3 regions of the Sphingomonas qomolangmaensis genome follow, and region 2 is predicted to be linked to each of the others. Evidence: predicted binding sites of a transcription regulator. Region 2 holds the regulator's gene; each other region holds the start of a gene.

Region 1 (3,277 bases), 490 kb from region 2:
AAGCGATGCGGCGGGCCGTCGGGGACTTCGGCCATCACCTCGATCGGCTGTGGCGGATCGAACAGGTGGAGCGGACGAAGCGGCGGCTCGCCGGGCTCGGGGCTGTCCCAGGCGGCAGGGGTGCCGGTATCGACCGCGGGGAGCGTCAGCACGCCTTGCTCGGGGATATGCGTGTCGCGCGTGGCGAAGCGGCGGATCCGCCCGCGCCCCAGCCGCGCGCTGAGGCGATCGACCAATGCCGCCATCGCCTCTTCGCTGATCGTCCCGCCTTCGAGCTGGAGCTGGGTCGGCGCAAGCGGCTCGATCGCGGGGATCGCCAGGCGGATCATGTCGAAGCCGAAGCCGGGGTCAATCGGATCGGCGAGCGAATCGACGCGCTCGCCGAACAGCCGCACCAGCATCGCGGCATCGCGCAGCGGCTGGCCGCTTTCGACCGCGAGATCGAACACCCGCCCATCGCTGCGGAACAGCCGGACGGCGAAGCGGCGGCCGCCCATGTGGCGCTCCTCGAGCTCGGTCGCGGCCTGTTGCGCCAGATCGCCGATCGCCGCGAGCGCATCCTGCGTCCGCGCGATCGGCTCGGCGAAGCGGCGCTCGAACAGCATCGCTGGCGGCGGGCGGCGCGGCGAGATGCGGCTGTCGGACGAGCCGAGCACCCGCGCGAGCATGTCGGTGGTGTCCTTGCCGAAGCGCGCCGACACCGGACCAGACGGGCGCACCGCCAGATCGCCCAGCGTCTTGAGCCCGGCGCGGCGAAGCGCGGTCTCGGTCTCGTCGTCGAGCCGCAGCGCCTCGACCCCCAGCCGGCGCAGCGCCGCATCCTCGCTCGCCGCAGGCGCGGTCTGGAAGCGCGCGAGCGCCTGCGCGCCTTCGGGGCTGCCGGCGAAGGCATGGCGCAGATGCCCGGTCCAGCGCGCCATCCGCGCCTCGACATCGGCGAGCAATCCGGCCTCGTCGCCGAACAGATGCGCCGCGCCAGTGATGTCGAGCGTCAGCCCGTCGGGCGAATCGAGCGCGACCATCGGGGTGTAGCGCTCGCACCCGTCGGCCAGCCGTTCGAGCCAGCCGATATCGGCGACCGGATCGGCATCGAACACCGCAAGCTCGGGCACGCGCGCGCGGGCATCGGCGAGCGACAGCCCGGCGGCGAGCCCCAGCGCCTGCGCACGCGGATCGACCGCGACAAGGCGGATCGCGCCGCGATCCTTTTCGACCAGCGCGAACGGCGAATCATCAGGCACGTCGCAATCGGGCACCCCCATCCGCACCAGCCGATCGACCGGCAGGAAGGGAAACCACAGCGCCAGATAGCGCCGGCGCGCGGAAGCTTGCTTGTTCACGATCCCACTCCACTCGCCAGACCCCGCCTTGGGCGCGGCCACGCTGGCGCAACAATTCGACTTCGAGCGCGGGATGCCCCGGCGCATCGGCGGCGAGCGGCACCGATGCCGCCGCGCGCACCGCCCAGCGAGTCTGCGCGGCGCTGGGCGAAGGTTCGGCGGCGATCCGAAGGATGATCGCGGTGACCCCCGATTCCTCGGCCGCCAGCGCCAGCCGCCGGCTTGCGGTGAGATCGAGCCGGCGCGGATCGCGCCACAATTCGATCAGCGCGATCCCGACATCGGGGCAGCGCACGACATCGGCAGCCGCGCGCAGCACCGCGAGCGGATCGGGCAGCAGCCCCAGGATCAGCCGGTCGGGGTCGATACCGATCTCGACCAGCCCCGCGGCATGGAGCTGCCCGCCCTGCCGATCGGCGGTTTCCTCGCGCAGCCACACGATCCCGCCGCCCAGCCGCCGCGCCAGCATCGCCGCGAACCCCGCCGCGCAGCTCGCATCGGCGGCATCGAGCGCGAACACCTCGTGCACCCGCCCGCGCGCCAGCCCGCCGCCCAGCGCCAGGTCGATCGCGGCATGACCGGTCGCCACGCACGTCGACGCGATCGAGGGCGGTGGCTCGATCGCGGCGATCCTGCGGCGCAGGTCGCTCAAGGCGGACGACTCGGTCATAATTGTTCACTATATGTTCTTATCGCGCCGATCGCCGAGCCGAGTCAATCGCGCCCTGCCCCCGCGCGGGCGATTGACCCCCGCCGCCGCAACGGGCATATAGTAACAACTGTTACCAGTTTAGGAGCGATGCCGACCATGGATCATATGGACGTGAACCCGATGGGCCTCGACGGCTTCGAATTTTGCGAATTCACCTCGGCCGATCCCGATCGGATGGCGGGCCAGCTCGAAGCGATGGGGTTCGTCGCGGCGTCGGTGCATCCGACGCGCGACGTCGTTCGATACAAGCAGGGGCGGATCAACATCCTGCTCAACCGCGAAGCGACCGGCCATGCCGCCGAGTTCCGCGCGGCGCACGGCCCATCGGCCAGCGGGATGGCGTTCCGCGTGCAGGACGCCAAGGCGGCGTTCGATGCAGCGATCGAGCGCGGCGCGAGCGCGGCCGATGCCGCCGAGGGCGCGCTGGGCGAAGGCTATGCGCTGCAGGGGATCGGCGGATCGATGCTGTACCTGGTCGATCGCCACGGCGCGCGCGGCAGCCTGTATGACGACTGGACCCCGGTCGAGGGGGCGGCGGAGGCCGAGGCGGCGAACAACGTCGGGCTCGACCTGCTCGATCACCTCACCCACAATGTCCGGCGCGGGCAGATGCGGGTATGGTCGCAATTCTATGCCGCGATCTTCGGCTTCGAAGAGCAGAAATATTTCGACATCAAGGGCAAGGCGACCGGGCTGTTCAGCCAGGCGATGATCGCCCCCGACAAGGCGATCCGGATCCCGTTGAACGAAAGCCAGGACGACAAGAGCCAGATCGAGGAATATCTGCGCGAATATAATGGCGAAGGCATCCAGCATTTGGCCTTCACCACCGACGACATCTACGCGACGGTGGAAAAGCTTCGCGCGCGCGGGGTGAAGCTGCAGGACACGATCGAGACGTACTACGAACTGATCGACAAGCGCGTGCCGGGGCATGGCGAGGATGTCGAGCGGCTGAAGCGCAACCGCATCCTGATCGACGGCGACACCGGCGACGAGGGGATTTTGCTGCAGATCTTCACCGAGAATATGTTCGGGCCGATCTTCTTCGAGATCATCCAGCGCAAGGGCAATGAAGGCTTCGGCGCGGGGAATTTCCAGGCGCTGTATGAGTCGATCGAGCTCGACCAGATCCGCCGGGGTGTGGTGACCGTCGACGCCTGATCGACGTGCCAAGCGCAGCTTGGCGCGAGATGCGGCGCGCAGGCGCCGCCGTCGACCGGCC
Region 2 (3,277 bases):
GGGTGCGGCCTGGTGTGGTCGCGGGCCGAGCGAGTCGCTGCACCGGTGCTTTCAAGACCCGTGGTGGTGGCGTTCAGCGGGAGAATCGAGCGGGTCGAGCCGATGCCGGCGAGGGAGATCGTTCGCCTGCGGCTGGCGGTGGTGGACGCTGCAGTACAGGGCCTGCCGCCGGTGGTGCGGGTGAACGTCGCCGAGCCTGATTTGCCGCAGAACGTGGGGCGCGGGGCGGTGGTGTCGCTGCGGGCGCGGTTGATGCCGCCGGGTGCGGCGGCGGTGCCGGGGGCGTATGACTTCCAACGGGTGGCGTGGTTCGGCGAACTCGGCGCGACGGGCCGGGCGTTCGCGCCGATCGCGGTGGTTGCGGCGGGCGAGGTGCCGGGGGCGGGACTGCGCGAGCGGCTGACGCGGCATATCCAGGCACGGATCGAGGGGAGCGCGGGCGGCATCGCCGCGGCGCTGGCGACGGGGGATCGCGGCGCGATCGACGAGGCCGATGACGAGGCGCTGCGGCGATCGGGGCTGGCGCATCTGCTGTCGGTCAGCGGGTTGCACGTTACCGCGGTGGTCGGTGCGACGATGCTGCTGGTGCTCAAGCTGCTGGCGCTCAGCCCGGTGCTGGCGCTGCGGTGGCGGTTGCCGATCGTCGCGGCCGGCGCCGCGGCGGCGGTAGCGGTGTTCTATACCTGGCTGACCGGTGCCGAGGTGCCGACGGTGCGGTCGTGCATCGCGGCGCTGCTGGTGCTGGCGGCGCTGGCGATGGGGCGCGAGGCGGTGACGCTGCGGCTGGTCGCGGCGGGAGCGACGATCGTCCTGCTGCTGTGGCCCGAGGCGCTGATGTCGGCGAGCTTCCAGCTGAGCTTCGCCGCAGTGACCGCGATCGTGGCGTTGCACGAACACCGGGTGGTGCGCGGCTGGTTCCTGAAGCGCGAGGAGAGCCGGGGGGCGAGGCTGCTGCGCGGACTGGCGTCGCTGCTGCTGACCGGCATGGTGGTCGAGTTCGCCTTGATGCCGATCGGGTTGTTCCATTTCCACAAGGCGGGGTTGTACGGCGCGCTCGCCAATATCGTCGCGATCCCGCTGACGACCTTCGTCGTGATGCCGCTCGAGGCGGCGGCTTTGGTGTTTGATGCGGCGGGGCTGGGGGCGCCATTCTGGTGGCTGGCCGAGCGGGGACTTTGGGCGCTGCTGTGGATCGCCCACACCACCGCCGATGCGCCGGGGGCGGTGAAGGCGTTGCCTTCGATGCCGCGTGCGGCGTTCGCGCTTATGGTGGCGGGCGGGATCTGGGTGGCGTTGTGGCGGACGCGGTGGCGGTGGCTGGGCGCGGTGCCGCTCGCGATCGGCGTGGGGTGGGCGGTGGCGACGCCGGCACCCGATTTGATCGTCACCGGCGACGGGCGGCATGTGGCGGTTCGGACCGGCGACGGGGGGATGGCGCTGCTGCGCGATCGGGCGGGGGATTATGTCCGCGGGGTGCTCGGCGAGACCGGCGGGACCGACGCCGAATTGTCGGCGCTTAGCGACGATCCAAGGGCGCGCTGCAGCAGTGACCTGTGCCTAGTTCGGCTACCCGCCGAAGGTCGGAACTGGACCATCCTCGCGACCCGCAGCGGTTATCTAGTCCCGATCGCCGACTTCGTCGCGCTGTGCCGCGCCGCCGACATCGTGATCAGCGAGCGGCGCTTGCCGCGTACCTGTACCCCGCGGTGGCTCAAGCTCGACCGTCCGATGCTGGCGCAAACCGGCGGGGTGGCGATCATGCTGAAGGGTGGGGAGGTCCGTACCGTTGCCGGCCGGCCAAGCGACCACCCGTGGCGGCTGCCCCAAACGGTGCAGCCGCCGCGCAGCTTCAATAGCGGCGGAGCAGCCCGGCGAGCTTCCCCTGGACGCGGACCTGATCGGGGCGATAGCGCTGCGGATCGTAGGAGCGGTTCGCCGGATCGAGCCGGACCATCGCGCCTTCGCGGCGGAAATATTTGAGCGTCGCTTCGTGTTCGTCGACCAAAGCCACGACGATCTCGCCGTCGCGCGCGACTTCCTGGCGGCGGATCAGCGCATAGTCGCCGTCGAGAATCCCCGCCTCGACCATCGAATCGCCCGACACTTCGAGCGCATAATGTTCGCCCGCACCGAGCAAGGCCGCCGGGACGGGGAGCATCTGCGCGCTTTCCATCGCCTCGATCGGCAGACCCGCGGCGATGCGGCCGTGGAGCGGAATTTCGATCACGTCATTGGCGGCGCGCGGCGCGGGGCTGGCTGCGCGCGAGGGCGCCGGTGGCGCGGAAGGCAACAAAAGCGACACTACGTCCCCCGTAGAATCGGCCTTTCCGCGCGCGGCGACGGGTCGCTCCGGCATGCGCAGGACTTCGAGCGCGCGGGCACGATTGGGCAGGCGGCGCAGGAATTGGCGCTCCTCCAAGGCCGAGATCAGGCGGTGGACCCCCGACTTCGATTTGAGGTCGAGCGCCTCCTTCATCTCCTCGAACGACGGCGAAACCCCGGTCTCGTTCAGGCGATCGGCGATGAAGCAGATCAGGTCATGTTGCTTGCGCGTCAGCATCAGCGTTCTCCGTCGGGAACAGACGTGGAACGTGTAGGCAACAGCTTCGATCAAGTCAAGCTTGCCTTAACCGATCATCAGGACTTCCACCGAGTCGCCCGCCAGAGCGGCGGGGGCGTGCGGCGCGCGCAGGATCATACAGTCGCTGTGGGCGAGCGTGCGGAGCATCGAACTGTCCTGCCGCCCGGCCGAATAGACGATTCCCCCCTGGATCGTGGCGCGCAGGTGATCGGCGCGGTGATCGTTGGCGGGGAGCGGGCCGGCGAGCGGCAAATGGCGCGTGGCGAGCGGCAGCGTGCCCCCGGCCATCGCCACCACCAGCGGCTTCACGAAGCGAAGCGTGGTGACGAACGCCGCGACCGGATTGCCCGGCAAGCCGATGACAAGCGTGTCGCGCAGCCTGCCTGCGAGCATCGGCTTGCCCGGCCGCATCGCGATCCGCCAGAAATCGATTTGGCCGCCCGCCGCTTCTAGCGCGGGACGGACGAGGTCGTGGTCGCCGACCGAGGCGCCGCCGGTGGTGATCAGCAGATCGGCATCGACGCGGGTGAAGGCGGCCTCGATCGCGGCGCGATCATCGGGGAGGATGCCGAGCTGTTCGATGCTGACGGGCAAGCCCGCAAGCATCGCGGCGACGAGGATCGAGTTCGATTCGGGCAGGCCATCGGGGGGCACGGGCTGGCCGGGGGGGACGAGTTCATCGCCGGTGGCGGCGAT
Region 3 (3,277 bases), 250 kb from region 2:
TCGCGCCAGCAGACGCTGCGCCCGCAGACGCTGCAATTGCCCGACATTATTTCCGAAGTGTCGAACCTGCTCACCCGGCTACTGGGCGAGACCGTGCGGCTCGACGTCAAGCATGGCCGCGGGATCGGCGCGGTGCGCGCCGATCCGGGGCAGCTCGAACAGGTCGTCGTCAATCTGGCGGTGAACGCACGCGATGCGATGCTCGCCAAGAACCCCAATGGCGGCGGCACGCTCACGATCGAGACGCTCGCAATCACCGCTGCCGAGGTCCGCCGGATGGACGACGACGTGCTGCCGATCGGCGATTATTCGGTGCTGCGCGTCAGCGATACCGGTACCGGCATCCCGATCGAGGCGCTGTCGAAGATATTCGAACCCTTCTTTACCACCAAGGAGATCGGCAAGGGCACCGGGCTCGGGCTTTCGACGGTGTATGGCATCGTCAAGCAATCGGGCGGCTATATCTTCGCCGAATCGCCGCCGGGGCAGGGGGCAGTCTTCACCATCTATCTGCCCGTCCACACCGCGACCGAGGCGCCGGTGAAGCCGCCCCCCAAGCCGGTGCGCAAGGCCGATACCTGGGGCACCGGTACGATTCTGCTGGTCGAGGACGAAGCGATGGTGCGCGCGGTCGCCGAGCGCGCGCTGACGCGGCAGGGCTATAAGGTGCTCACCGCCGAGCATGGCGAAGCGGCGCTCGATCTGCTGGCCAATTGCGATCGCCCCGATCTGCTGATTTCCGACGTCGTGATGCCGATGATGGATGGCCCGACGATGGTCCGCCATGTGCGCGCGCGCTATCCCGACCTGCCGATCCTGTTCATGTCAGGCTATGCCGAGGAACAGTTGCGGCGTTCGATCGACCTCGACAATGTTGCGTTTCTTCCCAAGCCCTTCTCGGTCCAGCAACTCGCCGAGGCAGCGCGCGCTGCACTGCTAACCGATTGAGACTTGGCGAAACCGCCATGTTCTGCCTATGACCCGCGCATGACCGAACGCCAGCGTATCCTGATCGTCGAGGACGAGCCCCTGATTGCCATGATGCTCGAGGATTTCCTCGACGCACTCGACCGCGATGTGGCGGGAACCGCCGAGACCGTGACCGCGGCGCTCGAGCTGGTGAACGCCGGCGGCGTCGACGCCGCGATCCTCGACGTGAACCTGCGCGGCGGCGAAAAGAGCTGGCCGGTCGCCGACGCGCTGGCGGCGGCGGGCATTCCCTTCGTGCTGGCAACCGGCGGCGACGTGCTGGCCGACGACCATCGCAACCGCCCGGTTTTGTCCAAGCCCTTCACGATGGACGGCGTCGAGAAGGCGCTCGATTCGCTTTAAAGCTTTGAAGGCACCATTGTAGGGCTCCCCTCGCTGAAAGGGAGGGGCTGGGGGTGGGTCTGTGCCTGGCGTATGCTGTCACCGGCTGCGCGTCAGGGACTCGCAACCACCCCGTTCGCTTCGAGCGAAGTCGAGGAACCGCCCTGTCACACTCGGCACGCGCTTTCCCCCACTCCCAAAGAAGCAGCCAACCCGGCGCAAGCCATAGCCGCGCCACAATCGGGCTCAACGATCACGTTTCCCTAGAGGAAGCCCGCCATGCTCGAACTCCTCGCCAACCTCCTCCAGGCAGCCAACCCGGCGAGCGCCCCGCTGATGCGTATCGACATCCTCGATCGCTGCGCTGCCCCCGCCGGCGACGAAATCATCGTTTGCGGCGATCGCAACGCCAACGAACGCTTCCGCCTGCGCCCGCTGCGTGGTGACACGGCGGGATCGTCTGCGCTACCCAAGGCAGAAATCCTGCTGTTCGGCGATACCCGCGCCGCTGCGGAGGTCGAAGCAGAACAGATCGGCCCCGGCCTCACCAGCCAGCGCATGATGCTCCGCCTCAAAACCCCCTTCTGACTTCGCCCCTCTGTGGAAGCGAGCGACTGGAGGTGCGTCGGTTGCGGTAACGGCGGGCCTCGCCCCGAACGCACTCCGAAGTTCACCTCTTGTTCTTGCGGAACAGACCATATACATAACCATCATGCGTTGAACGGTTCGCGCGGTTGTTCTAGCGATAGGGGGGCTCCAACATGGCAGCACAACTCAAGGTGATCGACAGCAAGATGGCAGCTTCCACCGACAAGGTCGCGGGCGACCGGCAAAAGGCGCTCGACGCCGCACTCGCGCAGATCGACCGCGCATTCGGCAAGGGCTCGGCGATGCGGCTGGGCTCGAAGGAGGCGATGCAGGTCGAGGTGATCTCGACCGGATCGCTCGGGCTCGACATCGCCTTGGGCGTCGGCGGCCTGCCGCGCGGCCGGGTGATCGAAGTTTATGGTCCCGAATCGTCGGGCAAGACCACGCTGGCGCTCCACGTGATCGCCGAGGCGCAGCGCGGCGGCGGCACCGCGGCGTTCGTCGATGCCGAGCATGCGCTCGACCCGGTCTATGCCAAGAAATTGGGCGTCAACATCGACGAGCTGATCGTTTCGCAGCCCGACACCGGTGAGCAGGCGCTCGAGATCGTCGATACGCTGGTGCGCTCGAACGCAATCGACGTGCTGGTGATCGATTCGGTCGCCGCGCTGGTGCCGCGCGCCGAAATCGAGGGCGAAATGGGCGACAGCCATGTCGGCCTCCAAGCGCGGTTGATGTCGCAGAGCTTGCGCAAGCTCACCGGCTCGATCAGCCGCTCGCGTTGCATGGTGATCTTCATCAACCAGCTGCGGATGAAGATCGGCGTGATGTACGGCAACCCCGAGACGACGACCGGCGGCAACGCGCTCAAATTCTACGCCTCAGTCCGCCTCGACATCCGTCGCACCGGCCAGATCAAGGACCGCGACGACATCGTCGGTAACGCCACGCGCGTGAAAGTGGTCAAGAACAAGGTCGCGCCGCCTTTCAAGCAGGTCGAATTCGACATCATGTATGGCGAGGGCATTTCCAAGATCGGCGAAATTCTCGACCTCGGCGTCAAGGCCGGCCTCGTGGAGAAATCGGGTGCGTGGTTCAGCTACGACAGCGTCCGCGTCGGCCAGGGCCGCGAGAATTCGAAGAATTATCTGCGCGAGCATCCCGAAATGGCCGACAAGCTCGAAAAGGCGATCCGCGCGCGCACCGACAAGGTCGCCGAGGAGTTGATGGTCGGCCCCAGCGCCGAGGACGATCTAGACGACGAATGATTCGGGAGGGCAGGGGCCTTGTGCGCATCGCGCGCGGCCCCTGCTGAGCTGCCGACGGCAGCGTGCATGCTTTGAGAGTATACCATCGGATAAATGTTGGCGCCGGCGCC

Evidence for each region. The regulator LexA, encoded in region 2, represses DNA repair genes until DNA is damaged. The targets are predictions, from matches to a motif close to GTTCCNCNCTTGTTCT.
Region 1: the regulator LexA is predicted to act here: its motif matches at 2,015-2,030, upstream of NMP03_RS07305 (ImuA family protein).
Region 3: the regulator LexA is predicted to act here: its motif matches at 1,980-1,995, upstream of recA (recombinase RecA).

Annotation. Positions count from the first base shown of each region.
Region 1 covers NZ_CP101740.1:1,543,547-1,546,823, forward strand. Annotated here, with positions in the region: gene NMP03_RS07300 (Y-family DNA polymerase) at 1-1,340, opposite strand, end outside; gene NMP03_RS07305 (ImuA family protein) at 1,234-2,010, opposite strand; gene hppD (4-hydroxyphenylpyruvate dioxygenase) at 2,149-3,216, shown strand.
Region 2 covers NZ_CP101740.1:1,058,056-1,061,332, reverse strand. Annotated here, with positions in the region: partial or broken gene NMP03_RS05040 (ComEC/Rec2 family competence protein) at 1-1,248, shown strand, start outside; gene lexA (transcriptional repressor LexA) at 1,850-2,560, opposite strand; gene NMP03_RS05030 (molybdopterin molybdotransferase MoeA) at 2,627-3,277, opposite strand, start outside.
Region 3 covers NZ_CP101740.1:811,336-814,612, forward strand. Annotated here, with positions in the region: gene NMP03_RS03885 (hybrid sensor histidine kinase/response regulator) at 1-948, shown strand, start outside; gene NMP03_RS03890 (response regulator) at 988-1,332, shown strand; gene NMP03_RS03895 (hypothetical protein) at 1,591-1,899, shown strand; gene recA (recombinase RecA) at 2,073-3,167, shown strand.